2 regions of the Brevibacillus sp. NPDC058079 genome follow, and region 2 is predicted to be linked to the other one. Evidence: a T-box and tRNA genes for the amino acid it is inferred to sense, from the RefSeq annotation. Region 2 holds a T-box; the other holds one or more tRNA genes.
What was found. The T-box of region 2 lies ahead of serS (serine--tRNA ligase). A T-box ahead of a tRNA ligase gene usually reads a tRNA of that ligase, here a tRNA-Ser.
Positions count from the first base shown of each region.

Region 1: it encodes a tRNA-Ser, which carries the amino acid that the T-box ahead of serS (serine--tRNA ligase) is inferred to sense. The anticodon was not compared.

Region 1 is NZ_JBHVSO010000001.1:6,671-16,718, forward strand. It holds gene ACFVS2_RS00065 (PucR family transcriptional regulator) at 1-682, opposite strand, end outside; gene ACFVS2_RS00070 (aspartate aminotransferase family protein) at 839-2,191, shown strand; gene ACFVS2_RS00075 (3-oxoacid CoA-transferase subunit A) at 2,208-2,900, shown strand; gene ACFVS2_RS00080 (3-oxoacid CoA-transferase subunit B) at 2,882-3,559, shown strand; gene ACFVS2_RS00085 (peptidase) at 3,593-4,873, shown strand; gene ACFVS2_RS00090 (aldehyde dehydrogenase family protein) at 4,973-6,391, shown strand; tRNA gene ACFVS2_RS00095 (tRNA-Ser) at 6,458-6,546, shown strand; gene ACFVS2_RS00100 (acyl-CoA synthetase) at 6,703-8,268, shown strand; gene ACFVS2_RS00105 (exo-beta-N-acetylmuramidase NamZ domain-containing protein) at 8,335-10,048, opposite strand, start outside.
Region 2 is NZ_JBHVSO010000016.1:3,829-13,876, reverse strand. It holds gene ACFVS2_RS30230 (ABC transporter permease) at 1-802, opposite strand, end outside; gene ACFVS2_RS30225 (alkaline phosphatase family protein) at 863-1,672, opposite strand; gene ACFVS2_RS30220 (ABC transporter substrate-binding protein) at 1,662-2,759, opposite strand; gene aceA (isocitrate lyase) at 2,951-4,240, opposite strand; gene aceB (malate synthase A) at 4,267-5,874, opposite strand; gene serS (serine--tRNA ligase) at 6,295-7,575, opposite strand; T-box leader at 7,629-7,853, opposite strand; gene pdxT (pyridoxal 5'-phosphate synthase glutaminase subunit PdxT) at 7,985-8,560, opposite strand; gene pdxS (pyridoxal 5'-phosphate synthase lyase subunit PdxS) at 8,571-9,455, opposite strand; gene ACFVS2_RS30190 (D-alanyl-D-alanine carboxypeptidase family protein) at 9,561-10,048, opposite strand, start outside.

The DNA of each region.
Region 1 (10,048 bases), on a different contig from region 2:
CGACGTCATCGAGTTCTTTCCAGGCGTGTTCGGGCTTGGCTAATGTCAACGTGCCAAAATGCTCGCGATTGGCGCGAATCGGTACACGATGCGCGATTTCCTGGGACTGATCATGCGGCAGTGCTTCCGAACTGCCATGCTGTGTGACTTCAAAGCCTAATGCATCGACGAGCGACACGACGCCTTCCGTAAGTGCAGCGAGCTCGCCTGCGATGGCGGGAAGGCCTCCTTTGGACAGGGCAGCTTCAATTATTCGATTATGAATCGCCGAGGAATAGGCCAGCGTTTCAAATTGCCGATTCATGATCGGCTGCAAGATGGCTTTGGTTATGGTTGAAAAGTTTATCTCCGTGGGAATTTCAATCAATGGAAGTTGATAGTGATCCGCCAAAGTCAAAAACGTCTCGGGAATTTCCCGTAAATAAAAGCCCGTATGAATCGCAACGCCACTCAGCTTTTGCTTCGCCAACGAAGGAATAAAAGAAGCGAGCTTTTCCGTATGTTCAGCCAACCCAAAGCCGGTTGTAATCAAAAATTCGCCTTCCTGCAAGCGACTCGTATCCTCCAGCACCTCGACAATTGTCACCCAACGAATCGGATTGTCCAGTCCGCCTGCTCCTGCGATCAGCCTGGTGTGAACCATGTCCGGCAGTTGCAGCGCTTCTCTTATCGTGATGGTCATCAGGTATCTCCTCCAAAAGCCTCGGTAAAGGTTCTCTTATACAAAATGTACAAAAGATTTTGTCTCTTTTCCATGTTTTTTTGCCAGCACGTAGGATGGCTCTTGCGTGCTGGTCAGCTAGGATAGAGGTAGAGAATAAGCGAGGTGGCGACGAAAATGACAAAAAGCTATGTAATCAAGCCTGAATTGGGCAAAGAGTATCCAGTTATTTCTCACGGAAAAGGCATCTATCTTTACGATAAAGAGGGGAATCGTTACATCGACGGTTCCAGTGGAGCGGTGACGGCAAGCATTGGTCACGGTGTAGAAGAAGTGGCTGAGGCGATGTATGCACAAGCCAAGGAGGTTTCCTTCGTATACCGCTCACATTTTAGCAGCGATGCTGTGGAGAAGCTGGCTACAAAGCTGGCTGAGTGGGCACCAGGCTCACTGAACTGGACGTTTTTTGTCAGCAGCGGTTCGGAAGCAACAGAGACTGCACAAAAAATCGCGATTCAATATTGGCAGGAAAAAGGAAGACCAACGAAAAACCGGATTATCTCCCGCTGGATGAGCTATCACGGGATTACAATGGGTGCACTTTCGATGTCTGGACACGTCTTGCGCAGAAAGCGGTTCACCTCATTATTGGCTGACTATCCGGCAATCACAGGACCATATCCGTATCGCAAACCAGAAGACATGTCCCTCGAATCGTATGCGCTTGCGTGTGCAAACGAACTGGAGACCGCAATTTTGCGCGTCGGACCTGAGCAGGTAGCCGCATTCATCGCAGAACCGGTCATCGGGGCTTCTGGTGGAGCGGTCGTGCCACCAGATGGTTACTTCCAATGCATTCGCGAGATTTGCGACAAGTATGAGGTTCTGTTTATCGCAGACGAAGTGATGACAGGGGTAGGTCGCACGGGGAAAGCGTTTGGGATCGACCATTGGGGCGTCGTACCTGACCTGATGGCATTGGGCAAAGGCATGAGTGCCGGTTACACGCCTATGGCTGCTACGATTGTCTCTGACAAAATCATTGAGACCATTACAAAAGGCAGCGGCTCGATTATGGCAGGACATACGTATAGCGCCAATCCACAATCTGCTGCTGTTTCTCTCGCTGTCCTCGACTATGTGGAGAAGCATCAGCTAGTCGACAAAGCAGCAGAACAAGGAGCCTATTTGCTTGCAAGCCTAAAAGAACTGGCTAAGGAGCTCCCGTTGATCGGAGATGCACGTGGTCTTGGCATGCTGTGCGCGCTGGAATTTGTGAAAAACAAGCAGACAAAAGAACCGTTTGCGCTTTCGCAAGGAGTTGGCGTGAAGGTCATTGAAAAAGCATTTGAAAAAGGCTTGCTTATTTATCCTGCAATGGGCGGAATCGAAGGGGTGGCAGGAGACGCTGTCATCATCTCACCTCCACTGACCATTACTACGGAGCAAATCGATGAGCTGATATCTCTGCTGAAAGAAGCGGTGATAGCTGTTCAGCAAGAGCTCCAAGACAAGGCACTGATCGGATAGAAAAGGAGGAACGAGGATGACAAACCGATTTGAAAAGGTCGTCTCCCTGTCCGAAGCGCTCGCCCATTTTCGCGATGGGATGACGCTGTTGGCAGGGGGCTTCGGTGGGGTAGGAAACCCGCCTACTTTGATTCAGGGGATTTTGGATAGGGGCGTGCGCGATCTGACGCTGATCAGTAACGATACGGCTTTCCCGCATATCGGAATCGGCAAGCTGGTGACCGAAAAGCGCGTCAAAAAAGTGATAGCTTCTCATATTGGCTCAAATCCGAACGCAGGGGCCCAAATGACGGCTGGAGAGCTGGAAGTAGAGTTCTGCCCGCAGGGGATACTTGCAGAGCGTGTACGGGCAGGTGGAGTCGGTCTGGGAGGCATTCTATCGGATGTCGGCATCGGGACGATCGCGGAAAAAGGGAAGCAGAAGGTCGTTCTGGACGGAAAGGAATATCTATTGGAGACACCGCTCACTGCCGAAGTGGCTATCGTACATGCGAAAAAAGCGGATCGCTTTGGCAATTTAGTGTTTGATACAAGTGCACGCAATTTCAATCCGTTAGTGGCGATGGCGGGCGACATTACTATCGTGGAAGCGGATGAGATTGTCGAGGTAGGCATGATCGACCCGGAAGAAATCGTCACCCCGGGCGTTTTCGTGAACTTTATCGTCCAAAGTGAAGGGGTGAACTGGCAATGGGCATGGGAGAAGTAAAAGAAACAGAGAGCTATCGTGAGCGTATTGCCCGCCGCGCAGCATTGGAAATAGAAGACGGCATGATTATTAATCTGGGAATCGGTATTCCAACGCTAGTTGCGGATTTTATTCCAGCTGACAAACGGGTCATGTTTCACGCGGAGAACGGCATTCTCGGTACAGGACCAAGCCCTGCGAAAGGGGAGGAGAACGCCATGCTTTGCAATGCAGGTGGTTTTCCTGTCACGCTCGCCACAGGGGCATCCTTTTTCGACAGTGCGACTGCTTTTGCCATCATCCGCCGTGGGCTATTGGACATGACGATTTTAGGGGTCCTGGAAGTAAGCCAAAATGGTGACATTGCCAACTGGATCGTTCCAGGGAAACGTGTCCCAGGCATGGGAGGAGCAATGGAGCTGGCACAAAAGGCCAAGAAGGTCATGGTTGTGACCACGCATCTGGATAAAAACGGACGTTCGAAAATCGTTCGGGAATGCTCACTGCCGTTAACCGCGACCAAAGCTGCGGATTTGATCATCACGGACATGGCAGTAATGGAGGTCATGCCAGATGGGTTGTATCTACGAGAAGTCATGTATCCATACAGTGTAGCTGATGTGATTGGAGCAACGGAAGCCGAGCTCAAGATGGACGGAGAGGTTGGCGTTTTCCGCTAAGCAAAGACAAAAACCATGGAACGGGGGAAAAACATGGCAAACTGGCAGGTGCTTATTCGGGAGCAATTGGAAAAAGATCGCGAGGCCGCTGTTCAATTGCTACAGCAATGGGTAAAAAGCCCGAGCGTACAAGGAGAAGAGCAATCCATCCAGCAAAGCATTGCTGAGCTTTTGAGGCAGATGGGTCTGGATGTTGACTTATGGGTCATGGAAGGCGAAGAGCTGGTGTCACATCCGTATTTTGTCTCCCCGCGTACGACGTTTGAAGGTAGCCCGAATGTCGTCGGTGTGTGGAAGGGGCAAGGAGATGGGCGTTCCATCATTCTAAACGGACACGTGGATGTAGTTCCCGCGGGCGATCTGGCACAGTGGAGCGATGATCCGTTTAGCGGGAAGATTGAGGACGGCAAACTTTACGGACGCGGAGCAACCGACATGAAGGGTGGAAACTTATCTTCAATATTGGCGATCCAGGTTCTACAGAAGTTGGGTGTGCAACTGAAAGGCGACGTCATTTTTCAGAGCGTCGTAGAAGAAGAAAGTGGTGGTGCAGGAACATTAGCGACGATCATTCGCGGTTACAAGGCGGATGCTGCCCTGATTCCAGAGCCGACCAATATGAAAATTTTCCCGAAGCAGCAAGGCTCCATGTGGTTCAGATTGACTGTCAAAGGGCGTTCTGCTCACGGAGGGACCCGCTACGAGGGAGTCAGCGCCATCGAAAAGAGCATGCTCGTCGTTCAAGCAATTGGCCAATTGGAAAAAGAGCGTAACGATCGACTCGACGATCCGCTCTACGCCAAGCTGCCCATTCCGATCCCGATTAATCTGGGGGTGATTGAGGGTGGCAAGTGGCCTTCGTCTGTAGCTGACCTCGTCAAGCTGGAAGGAAGGATGGGGGTTGCCCCAGGAGAGCAGATGGACGATGCCAAAGCAGAAATGGCAGCAGCACTCAAAAAGCTGGCAGAGGTCGACCCGTGGTTTGCAGAACAGCCGGTTGAGCTGGAGTGGTTCGGAGCTCGCTGGGTTCCGGGAGCAGTGGAGCTAGATCATCCGTTGATGGATATTCTGCATGCGCAGTTTGAAGCTGTGACAGGAGATCGTGCCACTGTGGAAGCATCGCCTTGGGGAACAGATGGCGGGTTGTTGACTGCTTTGGCCAATACCCCAGCGATTGTTGTTGGACCTGGAGTCACACAGGTTGCACACTACCCGAATGAATACATCGTTTTGGATGAGGTATTCCGTTGTGCTGAGATCTTTGCGCTTACGTTACTCGAATGGTGCGGTGTGGCTGAAAGTGTGAAAGAGTAAAAAGATATCCAAATATTTCAAAAACACGACAGGAAGGCGCGCGCATGAGGGAGAATGATTGGAAGGTGAACTCCAATCAATGAGAGTGGGGATATGCCGATGAAAAAAACGTGCTTTATCGGGGGAGCGTGGGTGCCAGCCACTGATCATGCACCGCTACTCTCTCCATGTACGGGTCAAGAGATTGCACAAATTTCGCAAGCAGACTCATCATTGGTTGAAAAAGCAATTGCTGCGGCCCACGAAGCGACAACCGTCATGCGACGCCTTCCTGCCTATCAACGCGCCTTCCTGCTTGAAAAAATCTCGATATTGATGAATGAACGTTTGGAGGAAGCGGCGCGGATCATCGCAATAGAAGCGGGGAAACCAATCAAAACAGCCCGCGGTGAAGTGATTCGAACCATTCAGACGTATAAGTTTGCAGCAGAGGAAGCCAAACGCCTCCACGGAGAAACCGTACCACTCGATGCAGCTATCGGGGGAGAGGGACGCTTGGCTTATACCGTGCGTGAGCCACTGGGAGTCATCGGAGCCATTACACCCTTTAATTTTCCAATGAATCTCGTCGCCCATAAGGTCGGACCTGCTCTCGCTGCTGGCAATACCGTTGTTCTCAAGCCTGCATCGCAGACACCGCTTAGCGCATTGTTTCTCGCAGAGCTCGCAGAGCAAGCTGGTGTGCCTGCTGGCGCCCTCAATGTGATCACAGGCAGTGGAGCGAGTGTTGGCGATAAAATCGTGTCTGACCCGAGAGTCAGGGCGGTGACGTTTACAGGGAGCCCAAGTGTTGGGCTGGATATACGCAATCGAGCGGGTATGAAAAGAGTCACGCTCGAGCTGGGGTCGAATTCGGCAGTGATCGTTGATCGTGATGTGCAACTGAATGAAGTGATACCCCGATGCGTTTTTGGCGCCTTCGCCTACTCTGGACAGGTATGTATCTCTGTGCAAAGAATTTATGTGGTCAAAGAGATCTATCAAGATTTCGTCCAACGTTTTGTTGAACAAACACGAGCACTTCGCGGTGGTGAATCGCTCTCTGAGGACGCGGACTATTCCGCGATGATCAATCCGCGCGAAACAGAACGTGCGATGGAGTGGATTCATGAGGCGCTCCAGCAGGGGGCACTTCTGGAGTGTGGGGGACAGATCGTGGATCGGATGCTCCAACCTACGGTGTTGACCGGTGTCCCGGCAGATGCAAAAGTATCTTGTCAGGAAGTATTCGGCCCTGTCGTTCTAATTAATCCAGTGGAGTCCGTCCGGCAAGGCATTACGTTGGTCAATGATTCTCGCTATGGATTACAGGCTGGTGTCTATACCAACAATCTGTCGTTGGCTCTGGAAGCGGCAGAAGAGCTGCGCGTGGGCGGTGTGATGGTGAATGATATTCCGACTTTTCGCGTGGACCATATGCCCTACGGTGGCGTAAAGGAAAGCGGACTTGGTCGGGAAGGGGTCAAATACGCGATAGAAGAAATGACGGAATTGAAATTCGTTGCCATCAAGCGATAAAGGAAACGAATACGGGCTCTTGCAAAAAATAGTAGAGCTGTGATATAGTATGTATTGTTGAAATACGGAGGGATACCGAAGTGGTCATAACGGGGCGGTCTTGAAAACCGTTAGAGTGCAAGCTCACGCGGGTTCGAATCCTGCTCCCTCCGCCATAAATACAAATGAACCGACTCCAGTTAAGTAGCTGGGGTCTTTTTTATGGTCGAGAGCTTTGAGAGAAGTTGATGTTTCTTTTTTGTTAAAATATCAGAAAATAAAGAAAACTATTATATAATGGAGATGAGACTATAAGTGATGGGGGAATTTGCATGCTCGAAGCGCAAAGGGTTCGTAGAAATGCACTTGGCGATATTTTGCGAAGAAGTCGTGGACGAAATCCTGATAAGCCTGCCCTGTACTTTGAGGAAGAAGTATTGACTTACACGCAGCTTGATCAGCTTGCAAATAAGACGGCTCATACGCTTCTTTCAAAAGGCTTGCAAAAAGGGGAGCGGGTGGCAGTACTGTCACGCAACTCGATGGATTTTGCGATTCTGAACTTTGGGCTAGCGAAAGCAGGAGTCATCATGGTGCCAATCAACTTCATGTTGAATAAAGAAGATGTCGCCTATATTTTGGGGCATTCGGAAGTGAGTGCGTGCTTCGTTGCTCCCGAATTCCTGCAGCTCGCTCAAGACGGACTCCAATTAACTGGAATTTCCCCCAAGCTGCTTTCCCTCATGTCCAAACCAGCAGTACAAGCAGGGGAATGGTTGCCATTTCGCACGCTGATTGAAGCGGCAGACGACCAAGAGCCTGAAGTAGACATAGCGGACGATGATGTTGTGCAAATTTTGTATACCAGCGGAACGGAATCAAAGCCAAAGGGCGTTATGCTCACTCATAAAAGCATCATCTCTGAATATGTCAGCGCGATTATCGAAGGAGGGATGACGCAGGATGATGTGGCTGTTCACGCACTTCCCTTGTTCCATAGTGCGCAGCTTCATTGCTTTTTGGGACCGTACGTGTACCTTGGTGGGAGCGGAATTATTTTGGAACAGGCAACCCCTGCGTTATTGCTGCAGACGGTAGAGGCGTATAAGGCTACCCAGTTGTTTTGCCCGCCTACCGTGTGGATTGCTTTATTGCGTTCTCCCGATTTTGCCGCTCGTAATTTGAGTTCTTTGCAAAAGTGCTACTATGGTGCAGCGATCATGCCCGTAGAAGTGTTAAAAGAGCTCGGTCAACGCCTCCCGAACGCACAGTTTTACAATTTTTACGGACAGACGGAAGTGGCGCCATTGGCAACTGTTTTACAACCGAAGGATCAGATGAGAAAAGCGGGCTCTGCAGGCAAGCCAGCATTAAATGTGGAAACGAAAATCGTCGATGATGATGGAAATGAAGTCCCTCGTGGAAGTGTTGGTGAAATAGTTCACAGGACCAGCCATGCGATGCTGGGTTATTTCCGTGATGAGGAGAAGACACAGGCTGCCTTCCAGGGAGGGTGGTTTCACAGCGGGGATTTGGGCATCATGGATGACGAAGGCTATATCACCGTGGTTGATCGGAAAAAGGATATGATTAAATCGGGGGGAGAGAACGTAGCAAGCAGAGAGGTTGAGGAGCTTATTTATCAACATCCGAAAGTGTCCGAGGTTGCAGTGATCGGAGTTCCCCATCCGTACTGGATCGAAGCAGTGACGGCTGTCGTTGTGCCAAAAGCAGGTGAGTTACTGACTGCTGACGAGATGCTTGCTTTTTGCAAAGATCGTCTTTCCTCCTTCAAAGCACCCAAATATGTAGTGATTGCTGACAATCTTCCCAGAAACCCTAGCGGCAAAATTTTGAAAAGAGAGTTGCGCCTCCGATACGAAACGCTGACGACTTAGCCAATCGCAAGGTCCAAAGCGCAGAAAAACCCGCTCTGTGATGAAGCGGGCTTTTTGCTGCTGTGATTATTTTACGTTGGAAACTGTCGGACGATCGTCTTGAATGACTTCAAAACGATAGCCTTTTTCTTTCAAGTACGAAATGATTTCGGGGAGAGCTTCAGCCGTTGGTGACTTGGTGCTGGAATCATGCATCAAGACGACGATTTCTTTTTGTGACTTTACTTGCTGCTTTATATTTGCCAGTGTTTGAGCGGCTGTGTATTTATTGCTTCTTGCATCGCCGTTTGTTACATTCCAGTCGATAAACGTATAGCCACGTTGTTTCGCCTCTGCTTTGATCGCCTGCATGACTGTCTGCTGCTTGTTATAACGTTTGGGATCTTGATATTTCAAGCTGACGGTATTCGTGCTGCCACCTGGATAGCGGAATACTGTTGGTTTTACGCCGGTTGCTTTTTCAATCATTTGACTGCCTTTTTCCACGTCTGCAAAAAAGCTCTCCATGTTTTTGTAAACAAGCTGATAGTTATGGGAATACGAATGTCCTCCCACCGCATGTCCTTCGGCTACAATCCTTTTGAGAATAGCCTCATGACCAGCTACCTCACGGCCTACAATAAAGAAGGTGGCTTTGACCTGATGCGTTTTCAGCGTATCCAAAACGCGTGGAGTTACAGAAGAAGGTCCATCGTCAAAGGTTAAATAAGCGATCTTCTCAGAAGACTTCGGAGTCTGAGGGATCGGTTTTGTAGCTGGTTCAGGCTTCTTCTTTTGATTGGTCGTTCCATTATGATTGCCAGTCTGCGGTGGAGTCGGTGTTTCTGGCTTTTCTGGCTTGGATGGTTTCGGTTGTTCTGGTTTCTTTGGTTGTTCAGTCTGTCTTGGTTGTTTTGGTTGTTTCTGTTGAAGCGGCTGCATCGGGATATACGGTTCATCGCCATAGATCAAATATTTTTGCCGCAGCTCTACAAATTTCTTAAGATCCGTTTCATAGGAAGAAACAATCTCCTGCGGGGATTTACCTTGTTCGAGAAGCAGACCGATTTTGTTGGTACCCATCACTTTGTCGAACATGGAGATTTGCATACTCGTACTTTTTGGCATAGGGAATGGCTGTAATTGCTTGGCATAAGCCAGCGCGTAAATACCTGTTTTTGCCGGGTTAAACTGATGTAGATCGTTGATTTGAAGGCGTACGCCCCCAGCAGTTCCTTTATTCTCAGGAATAAAGATGACGCCAGGTAGAAGACTTCCATTTAACAGATCGGCGTACATGTGCGAATCTAGACCCTCTGCCCCGATCCAGGTGAAATGGTCGCCTTGACGAATGGGGGTACCCTCACCCAAACCAGTTGCCATATACCCGAAAACCGAGGTCAAGTTAGGGATGTGCGGAGAACTCGGAATCCAGGCTAAACCAGTCTGTTGATAAATCATGTTGCGTGAATACCCTTGCATCGGAATGACGGTAAGATCTACACCAATGGTACGGTTGAAAAACAATGCCAGCTCTCCGATGGTCATGCCATGTGCAAGCGGGAGAGTATCCACTCCAATAAAGGAGCGGTAAGGCAGTTCAACGACAGGCCCCTCGACAATTGCTCCGCCGAGAGGATTCGGTCGATCCAGTACCATTACTTCTTTTCCTTGTTCCTTTGCAGCTATCATGGCGTATTGCAAGGTAGATATGTATGTGTAGGTTCTCGATCCGATATCCTGCAAATCGACGAGTAGAATATCAATGTCTTTCAGCATTTCTGGTGTTGGCTTGCGTGTT
Region 2 (10,048 bases):
CGAGTAAGGCTCCGGCAAGCGTCAGGCCGAGCAGTACTGCGAGAGCGCTACCCAGCTCGGGTCTGGCAAAAATGTCGCCAGATACTAGCGCGCCAATCCGAATGGGCACCAGATTGTAGTTACTCCCGGTTAGCGCGTAGGCTGAAGCATAGGCACCCATTGCATTGGCAAACAGAATGCTGAATGTGCCAACGATGCCTGGAAGCAGTACTGGAAACCCGATTCTCAGCCAAAACTTCCATGGACTTGCCCCAAGCAGCTCGGCCGCTTCCATCCATTGGTTTTGAATGGCGTTGTACAGGGGATACAAAAGCATTACCGCCAGGGGCAGTTGAAAATAAATATAAACAAGCGTCAAGCCGCTCCACGAATACAGAGTAAAGGACTGTCCAAAATCAATCCCCAGTTGCTTCGCGAGCAAAACAAACAATCCACTGTTTCCCAACAGGACAATAAAAGCAAAAGCGAGCGGAATCCCCGCAAAATTGGAGGTTAGATTGGTAATGACAAGCACTCGCTGTTGCAGAGCCTGTGGAAAACGGGTAATCGCATAGGCGGCGAAAACAGCAACGACGATTCCAATGAGAGCAGACAGGAACGAGATGAGCACGCTGTTCTCAAAAGCCTGCAAGTAATACGGATTTGAAAAAATTTCACGATAGTGACTCATGGTAAAACCGCCGCCCCCCTCGGCCTGAAAGCTCCCTCCAATCATGGAAAGCAACGGGACGAGAAGAAACAGAGCGATCATTGCAAAGAACGGAATCGTCGTGACCCAAAACATACTGACAAATCGTTTCATCGCAAAAGCTCCTTTCTTAGAGGAAAAGACGCCCCCTTAGGGAGACGTCTTACTCAGCCCTCATACGTTCAATGGCTGCATCTCTTTCGAGGGGGAGATGCCAAGCAAATGGCAGGCAAGCGGAGCCACCTGCAATTGCGGAATTGCCTCCTCTCGAATACCCGGAGATATCAGATTACTGATGACAAACAGGGGGACGTCCCGGTCAGCGCTAGAAGTGCCGCCATGATTTCCATCGGCTGTCATCCCGTGATCCGCTGTCACGATGATTTGATAACCCGCGTCGATCCACGCAGGAAGCACATTTGCCAGTATCGAATCTGCCGCCAGAACGCGATTTCGATATTGCGCGGAATCAGCCGTATATTTATGTCCGTCATCATCGATATTCATGGAGTGGACGTAAAGAAAATCTGGATTGTATCCATTCAATAAAAAGTTGGCGTCAGCAAATAAGTGTGTATCCGGATAGTGATCTTCCCAGTAGAACATCCCGTTTTGTATCGGCTTGTCGGAGTTCAATTGGATTCGGTCGTGAAACGGATTGAATGGGGCCTTGTTATAAAGCTCGCTTACCCAACCATAAGCCGCAGCAGCGTTGGACATCCCGTTTTTTTGCGTCAGGTGAAAGAGACTCTCCTGATGCGAAAGCCGAACCGTCTGATTGCTGGAAATGCCGTTCTTCCACACAGGGGTTCCCGTTAAAAGAACCTCGTACAAAGGGCGCGACAGACTGGGCAATTCCGATCGTACCTGAAAGCGGGCCGCAATGCCGTACTCGACCAGGTGATGCAGGTACCCCATGTGCGAGATGGCTGTGTCAAATCTCAATCCGTCGAGCACAATCATGGCGAGCTTGCTAGCGCACATGGATTAACACCTGCTCTTGCCATAGCTGCGGCAATTTTTTGGTTGTCTCTTCCCAAGCAGTCAAATCGCCCACCGGACGTGCGTTTTTATACATATCATCGGGGAGCAGCATAGCTTTAGCGGATTCATCCAGCTTGGCGTTAGCACGAATTGGTCGTGCATAGCCGCGAGCCAAATTGGACTGTCCAGCGTCGGAGAGAATGTATTCACGAGCCAGCATGGCAGCGTGTGGGTGCTTGGCGTACTTGTTGATAACCGTAGCATACCCGCTGCTGACTGATGCTTCCTCCGGGATGAGGACATCAAAGCGGTTTTTATCGATTTTGTCCCGATACCCGAGCGCGTTGAAGTCCCACAAGATTGCGACTTCGACCTCACCCTTTTCTAGATTGGCAAGGCTCGGATCGCTCGTACTGAGTCGCTTGTTTTTTGCCAACTCAGCGAAAAAGTCTATGCCGGGCTGAATATTTTTCTCATCTCCCCCATTAGCATAGGCCGCGGCCAGTACGGCAAACTGCGCCTGATTCGCTTTCATAACATCGCCGATCGCGATCTTGTAGCTTCCGTTTTTCAAATCTGCCCAGGTCTTGGGAGGATTCTGCACCTTTGTCTTGTCAGTAATAAAGGCCAGTGTTCCAGTATAGCCCAGCAACCAATGTCCTTCATCATCTTTTGCCCAGTCGGGAATGTCGTTCCAGTAAGAGGTTTTGTAAGGCAGCGTCAGCCCTTTTTGCTTGGCTAACGGTCCAAAAGCGATACCTACGTCGCCGATGTCTGCTGTGGCGTCTTCTTTTTCTGCTTCAAACTTAGCCAATTCTTCTGCGCTCGACATGTCTGTGTCCGTATGCTTCAAGCCGTATTCCTTTGCGAGATTGCCCCAAGTCTCTCCCCAGTTTGCCCACGTGTCCGGCATACCCACGGAGTTGACTTCGCCCTCCTGCTTTGCTTTTTCCACGATTTGATCCAGGGTCAATTGCGACGTATCCAGAGAAGTGCCTGATTTCGTTTCGGTGGCACATCCCGCAAGCAGAAAAACGGATGTCATGACAACAACGGTTCGTTTCCAGCTTAACTGGTTCCCTTTCATCTTTAAGGCCCCTTTTCGTTTTTATTTGTGTTTGATTCCTTTGTTTTTCCTAAGCTAATCGTAAACAACCAACATGAAACTGATATAAATGCGTTGTTAAAAAGCTATTAAGACTCTATGAAAAATAGAAGTGAACGCAAAAAGTGGCCCTCTGAATACCAGAGAACCACCTAGTCCTTCGTTTTTCCTCTTTAATTGTGTGCAAATTGCTCCTCTTCCGTCGACCCGCTGAGTGCAGTCGTAGAGGAATTGCCGCCAGAGATAACTTGCGCAATCTCATCGAAATACCCGGTACCGACTTCGCGTTGATGACGAGTGGCCGTATAGCCATGTACTTCGCTGGCAAACTCATCCTGCTGCAATTCAGAGTAGGCAGCCATTCCGCGGTCACGATAGCCGCGTGCCAGTTCAAACATGCTGTAATTCAGGGAGTGGAAGCCAGCGAGTGTGACAAATTGGAACTTGTAGCCCATCTCGCCGATCTCTTCCTGGAAGCGAGCGATGGTCTGTTCATCCAGCTTCTTTTTCCAGTTGAAAGAAGGAGAGCAATTGTAGGCTAGCAGCTTGCCCGGGTATTTGGCATGAATCGCTTCTGCAAAACGGCGTGCTTCCTCCAAATTCGGCTCTGAAGTCTCGCACCAGATCAAATCTGCATAGGGAGCATACGCCAGTCCGCGGGCAATCGCTGCATCCAATCCGCCGCGTAGACGGAAGAACCCTTCTGCTGTTCGTTCACCCGATAGGAATGGTTTATCCTGCTCGTCGATGTCGCTGGTGATCAGGAAAGCGCCATTGGCATCGGTACGTGCCACGATAATTGTCGGGACTCCCATCACATCTGCCGCAAATCGGGCGGAAATCAGATTACGTACAGCCGCCTGCGTCGGAATGAGTACCTTTCCGCCCATATGGCCGCATTTTTTCTCGGAAGCCAGCTGGTCTTCAAAATGCACGCCTGCTGCACCCGCTTCAATCATACCCTTCATCAATTCGAAGACGTTCAGTGGCCCACCAAAGCCCGCTTCTGCGTCCGCTACGATCGGAGCAAACCAATTCGTCTCTGTACCGCCCTCTGATTGATCGATCTGATCAGCCCGTTGCAGTGCCTGATTAATTCTTCTTACGACTTGGGGAACACTGTTTGCCGGGTAGAGGCTTTGATCAGGATACATCTGACCAGACAGATTGGCATCGGCCGCTACCTGCCAGCCACTCAAATAAATCGCTTTTAATCCTGCCTTTACCTGCTGAATCGCTTGATTCCCGGTCAAAGCCCCCAACGCTTTAATATGGTGCTCGGTATGCAAGAGGTTCCACAGACGCTCTGCTCCGAGATGAGCCAGCGTATGCTCGATTTGTACGGAACCGCGCAGACGAACGACATCTTCTGCCGTATACGGGCGTGTAATTCCTTGAAAACGCTCGCCTTGCCAGCTTTGCTCCACCTGTTGAATCGCTTCTTGCTTGTTTACTTTCGTCATTTTCATTTCCCCCACTCTTTATATTTTTACAAATAGCGATAACCCGGTACTGTTAGGAAGTCTTCAAAATCTTCTGTCGTTACCAATTGCAAGAATAGATCACCAGCAATCGGATACTTGCTGTTGTCATACCTCTCTTGGCCAATTGCTTGCTTTATCGCTTGCAGCTCCTCACTCAGCCACTGCTTTACCAAGCCTTCCGTCACCTTTTTACCATCCTGCAAGACTCCGTGACGGTGACGCATCCATTGCCAGACTTGTGCCCGCGAAATTTCTGCTGTAGCTGCATCCTCCATCAGATTGTTGATCGGCACGGCCCCAGAGCCTCGCAACCATGCCTCGATGTACTGCAAGCCTACGCTAATATTCGTACGGACACCCGCTTCTGTAATCGTGCCCTCTGGGACTGCCAGAAGATGCTTAGCAGATACGTCTACGTCTTCACGTTTGTACCAAATTTGGTTCGGCTCTCTCATCAAGCGATCGAACACTTCCATGGCTACTGGCACTAGCCCAGGGTGAGCAACCCAAGTCCCATCATGTCCATCGTACGCTTCCCGCTCTTTGTCAGCGCGTACTTTGGCGATGGCTTCTGCATTTTGTACCGGGTCATTTTTCACCGGAATTTGTGCAGCCATTCCCCCAATGCAAGGCGCCATCCGTTTATGGCAAGTCTTCACGGCCAGCGTGGTGTATGCTTTCATGAACGGAACTGTCATGGTTACTTGCGCACGATCCGGTGTAATGACATCAGGCTGATTCCGCAGCTTTTTGATATAGCTGAAAATGTAATCCCAACGTCCGCAATTCAGCCCTGCACTATGCTCACGCAGCTCGTACAGAATCTCATCCATCTCAAAAGCTGCGAGGATCGTTTCGATCAATACTGTCGCGCGAATTGTGCCGCGTGGAATATTTAATTCATCCTGCGCGAAAAGGAAGACGTCGTTCCAAAGGCGGGCCTCCAAATGGCTCTCCAGTTTCGGTAAGTAGAAATACGGTGCTGTCTGATTCGCGATAAGAGCATCTACGTTGTGGTAAAAGTAAAGTCCGAAGTCAAGCAGACTGCCGGAGATCGGTTTTTGATCGAGGAGGATGTGTTTTTCTTCAAGATGCCAGCCACGAGGACGCACGATCAAAACCGCCGTCTTTTCTTTGAGGGCGTATGATTTGCCTTCCGGACTGATGTAAGAGATATTGCGGCGTACCGCATCCTTCATGTTGATTTGGCCTTGGATGGTGTTCTCCCAGGTCGGTGAGTTCGCGTCCTCAAAATCAGCCATGAAAAGCCGAGCACCCGAGTTCAGTGCATTGATGACCATTTTCCGATCACCCGAAGGTCCCGTAATCTCCACCCGTCTGTCCTGTAAATCTTTGGGCAATGAAGCAACAGTCCAATCTCCTTTACGAATGTCCGCTGTTTCCTGTAGAAAATCGGGCAGTTGACCTGCATCGATCTGCAATTGACGATCCACGCGTTTAGCCAACAATTGTTGTCGTCTGTCGCCGAACCTTTGCTCCAGCTTCATCACGAATTGAATCGCTTCTGGTGTCAGGATATCTTGATAACCGGGGTGCATCTCACCTGAAATCTGCACCTCCAGCGGATATGGATTCGTTGGTACGGTAGTCAAAACAGCTCCTCCTCCCTCACTTCGAAGTTATTATGATACAGATCGACAAAATGTTTTTTATTATATAACAGCAGGAGCAAAAAAAATGTCCTTACTCCTGATACCCACTGCCACTGCAATGGCTGCAGCATACATGACCATCCCCCAAGCAATTGTGGCAAGCCGCTCCGTTGGCATCATGACCAACGCCTCCACATCTTGGGCAATTTTGTTCTCCGTTTCCTTCACACCGATAGCAGTCCATTCTCCATTCCTCCGTTTCTGTATTAAAACAATATTCTTAAAATTTGTTTTTATTATATAACAGAGAATAGTACAGTGCAACACATTTTTTGAAAAAATCCATCTGTATTAGTACACAATATAAAACAGCCCTTGACCCGCTATGGATCAAGAGCTGCTTTCTAAATCTCTCGCTTATTACTTCTGTGCAATCTTTTCTACTCCGCCCATGTACGGACGAAGAACTTCTGGAATCACGATTGCTCCGTCTGCATCTTGGTAGTTTTCCAAGATAGCTGCTACTGTACGTCCAATCGCCAAACCAGAACCATTCAATGTATGCACAAATTCTGGCTTCGATTTCGTATCACGACGGAAACGGATATTGGCACGGCGCGCCTGGAAATCTTCAAAGTTCGAGCAAGACGAGATTTCACGGTATGTGCCGCCGCTTGGAATCCAAACTTCCAGGTCGAATTTCTTCGCAGCCGTAAATCCTAGATCGCCGGTGCACATGCTCAGGACACGGTATGGCAGTCCAAGCAGTTGAAGCACCTTCTCAGCGTTTTTCACCAGTTTATCGAGTTCGTCATAAGACTCTTCTGGTTTCACGAATTTCACCAGCTCAACTTTGTTGAATTGATGCTGACGAATCAACCCACGCGTATCACGGCCAGCAGAACCCGCTTCCGAACGGAAGCATGCGCTGAAAGCAGTGTAGTAGCGAGGGAGATCCGCTCCATCCATGATTTCATCACGATGCATATTGGTGACTGGCACCTCTGCAGTTGGAATCAGGAAGTAATCTGGTCCCTCGATTTTGAATGCATCCTCTTCGAACTTAGGCAATTGACCTGTTCCCGTCATACTCGTACGGTTGACGATATATGGCGGGATCACTTCTTCATAGCCATGTTCATTCGAGTGCAGATCCATCATGAAGTTCATCAGTGCGCGCTCCAGACGTGCGCCCAAGCCTTTATAGAAAACAAAACGGCTTCCTGTTACTTTTCCCGCCGTTTCAAAATCGAGAATGCCTGCTTGGCTAGCCAGCTCCCAGTGTGGCTTAATCTCGAAGTCAAATGCACGTGGCTCACCCCATGTCCAGGCAATCACGTTATCGTCTTCTGTCGTACCGATCGGCGTGCTTTCGTGCGGCAGGTTCGGGAGGCTCAGCAAAATGAACTCCAGCTGCTCATCCAGTTGGCGCAGCTCTTCATCCAAAGCCTTGATGCGCTCATTTACTTCTTTCATTTCAGCGATCAGATGGTCTGCATTTTCCTTATTGCGTTTCATCACCGCTACTTGCTCGGATACCGTGTTACGCTTATTTTTCAGCGCTTCTGCTTCTTGGATGATTTGGCGACGTTTTTCATCTACTTCCACGAATTGATCCAACGCAGAAATATCTTCATTGCGGTGAGCCAAACGGCGTTTTACTTCTTCCAAATCCTGGCGTAATACTTTTACGTCCAACATGTGTGAATCCCTCCGAATCGTATTAAAAAAAAACAAAAAACACCCGTCCCCTGTTAAGGGACGAGTGTTGTATACCCGCGTTGCCACCCTCGTTGACATATGCAGCAATCCTCATGCATATGCCCACTCTTCCGTCATAACGGGACGGTTCCGGGCAAAGTTGTTGTTCCTTTGCCACTCCGAGATGGATTCCTTCACATAACCGGATCGGTTCGCACCTACCACCGACTCTCTAGGCCTGGCTCTTGTGAAGTACTTGTTCTCATCATCGCATTCTCATTCATGAATACTATTATTGTTAACTGTACTACAGGATCTATACGTATGTAAAGAGTAGCCCGCCTCGATCTCTTCAGAAAAAAAGAAGATCGGCGCCTTTTTACGGCCGATCTTCCGGTATGACAGCTAGTTAGCTTCTGTATTCCTTGACCATGTCGAGGAAATATTTATGCAGTCTTGTATCTTCGGTCAATTCTGGGTGAAAGGCTGCTGCCAAATAGTGACCGTTTCGGGCGACAACAATCTTGTCTTCGTGCTTGGCCAAGACTTGACCGTTCTCTCCCACTTCCATGATATACGGTGCTCTGATGAACACTGCCGGGTAATCTGCCGCCACACCCGCAACAGGCATCAAGGCTTCAAAGCTCTCCTTTTGGCGACCAAAAGCATTCCGCTCGACTTTGATCTCCATCAACCCTAAATGGCAATCGTCTTGTCCTTGAATCTGTTTTGCCAGTAGAATCGCTCCTGCGCAAGTTCCGAAGATCGGCTTGTTCGCCTTACCAAACTCTTGAACCGCCTCCATGAATCCGTACTTGTGCATCAGCTTGCTAATCGTGGTGCTTTCTCCGCCGGGAATGACCAGCCCGTCGAGCTCATCCAGTTCTGCTACTTTTTTGACCGGGACAGCTGTGGCACCAACCTCTTCTAGCATTCTCACATGTTCTGCTACAGCTCCTTGTAGAGCGAGTACGCCGATTTTCATGCTACTCACCTTACCAGCCGCGCTCTTGCATGCGATCAGCTTCACGAATCTTGGAGATTTCGATTCCTGGCATTGCCGTCCCCAAGCCTTTGGATACGCGAGCAATCAGTTCGTAATCCGTGTAGTGGGTGGTCGCTTCCACAATCGCGCGAGCAAACTTCTCTGGATTCTCTGATTTAAAGATACCAGAGCCTACAAACACGCCATCGGAGCCCAATTGCATCATCAGGGCAGCATCTGCTGGAGTTGCTACTCCACCTGCTGCGAAGTTTACGACTGGCAGCTTACCTGTTTTGTGTACCTCTTCAAGCAGTTCGTATGGGGCACCCAGGTTTTTGGCTTCCGCCATCAGTTCATCGTAGGACATGGCTTGCACTTTGCGGATTTGGGACATCATCGTGCGCATATGACGAACAGCCTCTACAATGTTTCCGGTTCCTGGCTCACCTTTTGTGCGGATCATGGATGCACCTTCTCCGATACGGCGGAGAGCTTCACCCAGATCACGGGCGCCACATACAAACGGTACAGTGAACTCTTTTTTATTGATATGGTACAAGTCATCTGCTGGAGTGAGTACTTCACTCTCATCGAGATAATCTACACCCAGAGACTCGAGAACACGCGCTTCAACAAAATGACCGATACGAGCCTTCGCCATAACAGGGATCGAAACAGCATTCAGTACTTCCTCTACAATGCTAAGGTCCGCCATACGCGCAACTCCACCAGCTGCACGAATGTCAGACGGTACACGCTCCAAAGCCATTACAGCAACAGCACCCGCTGCTTCTGCAATTTTCGCTTGTTCAGCATTTACGACGTCCATAATAACGCCGCCTTTTTGCATTTCAGCCATACCTCTTTTTACGCGGGATGTTCCTACTTGTACCATGTCATTACCCCCTACATCATGAGTCAGAACCGAAACTGTTATGTGGTGTTATGGTTCTTGTTACCGTCATTGTAAACGATAGATGTAGGGGAAAACAACAGTTATTTAATTTCCTGTCCCACTGCTAAACAAATTGCTGAAAAACTCTATGATGCTGCGGAAGAACAGACGAATCCAGCTGGCTTCCTCTACTGCCTGTCCTGCTACTACATCAACACCTGCTTTTGTCGCGTCTTCAGGCTGCAAATAATCCGTATCCTTCATGCCTTCTTCTTTCAATACGATCTTACCGACAACCTGTCCTTGCGTAATTGGCGCGGTCAGCTCCTGGAAGGTAACAGTTGGTGTGAATTTTGCTTCTGTACCGATCTTTGTAATCATATTTACTTCGCTACCTGTAACGGCTGGAACTGTTACCTCTACACCGTTTTTCACAGGGGCTATTTCAAACCCTTTAACTGGTACATTCTTGTCCATTTGTTTCGTCAGTTTGTAATTGTTAAAACCGTAGTCAAACAGTTTTCTGGTCTCCGCGAAACGCTTTGTATTGCTATCTGTATTCATTACTACACTAATCAAACGCATGTTGTCAC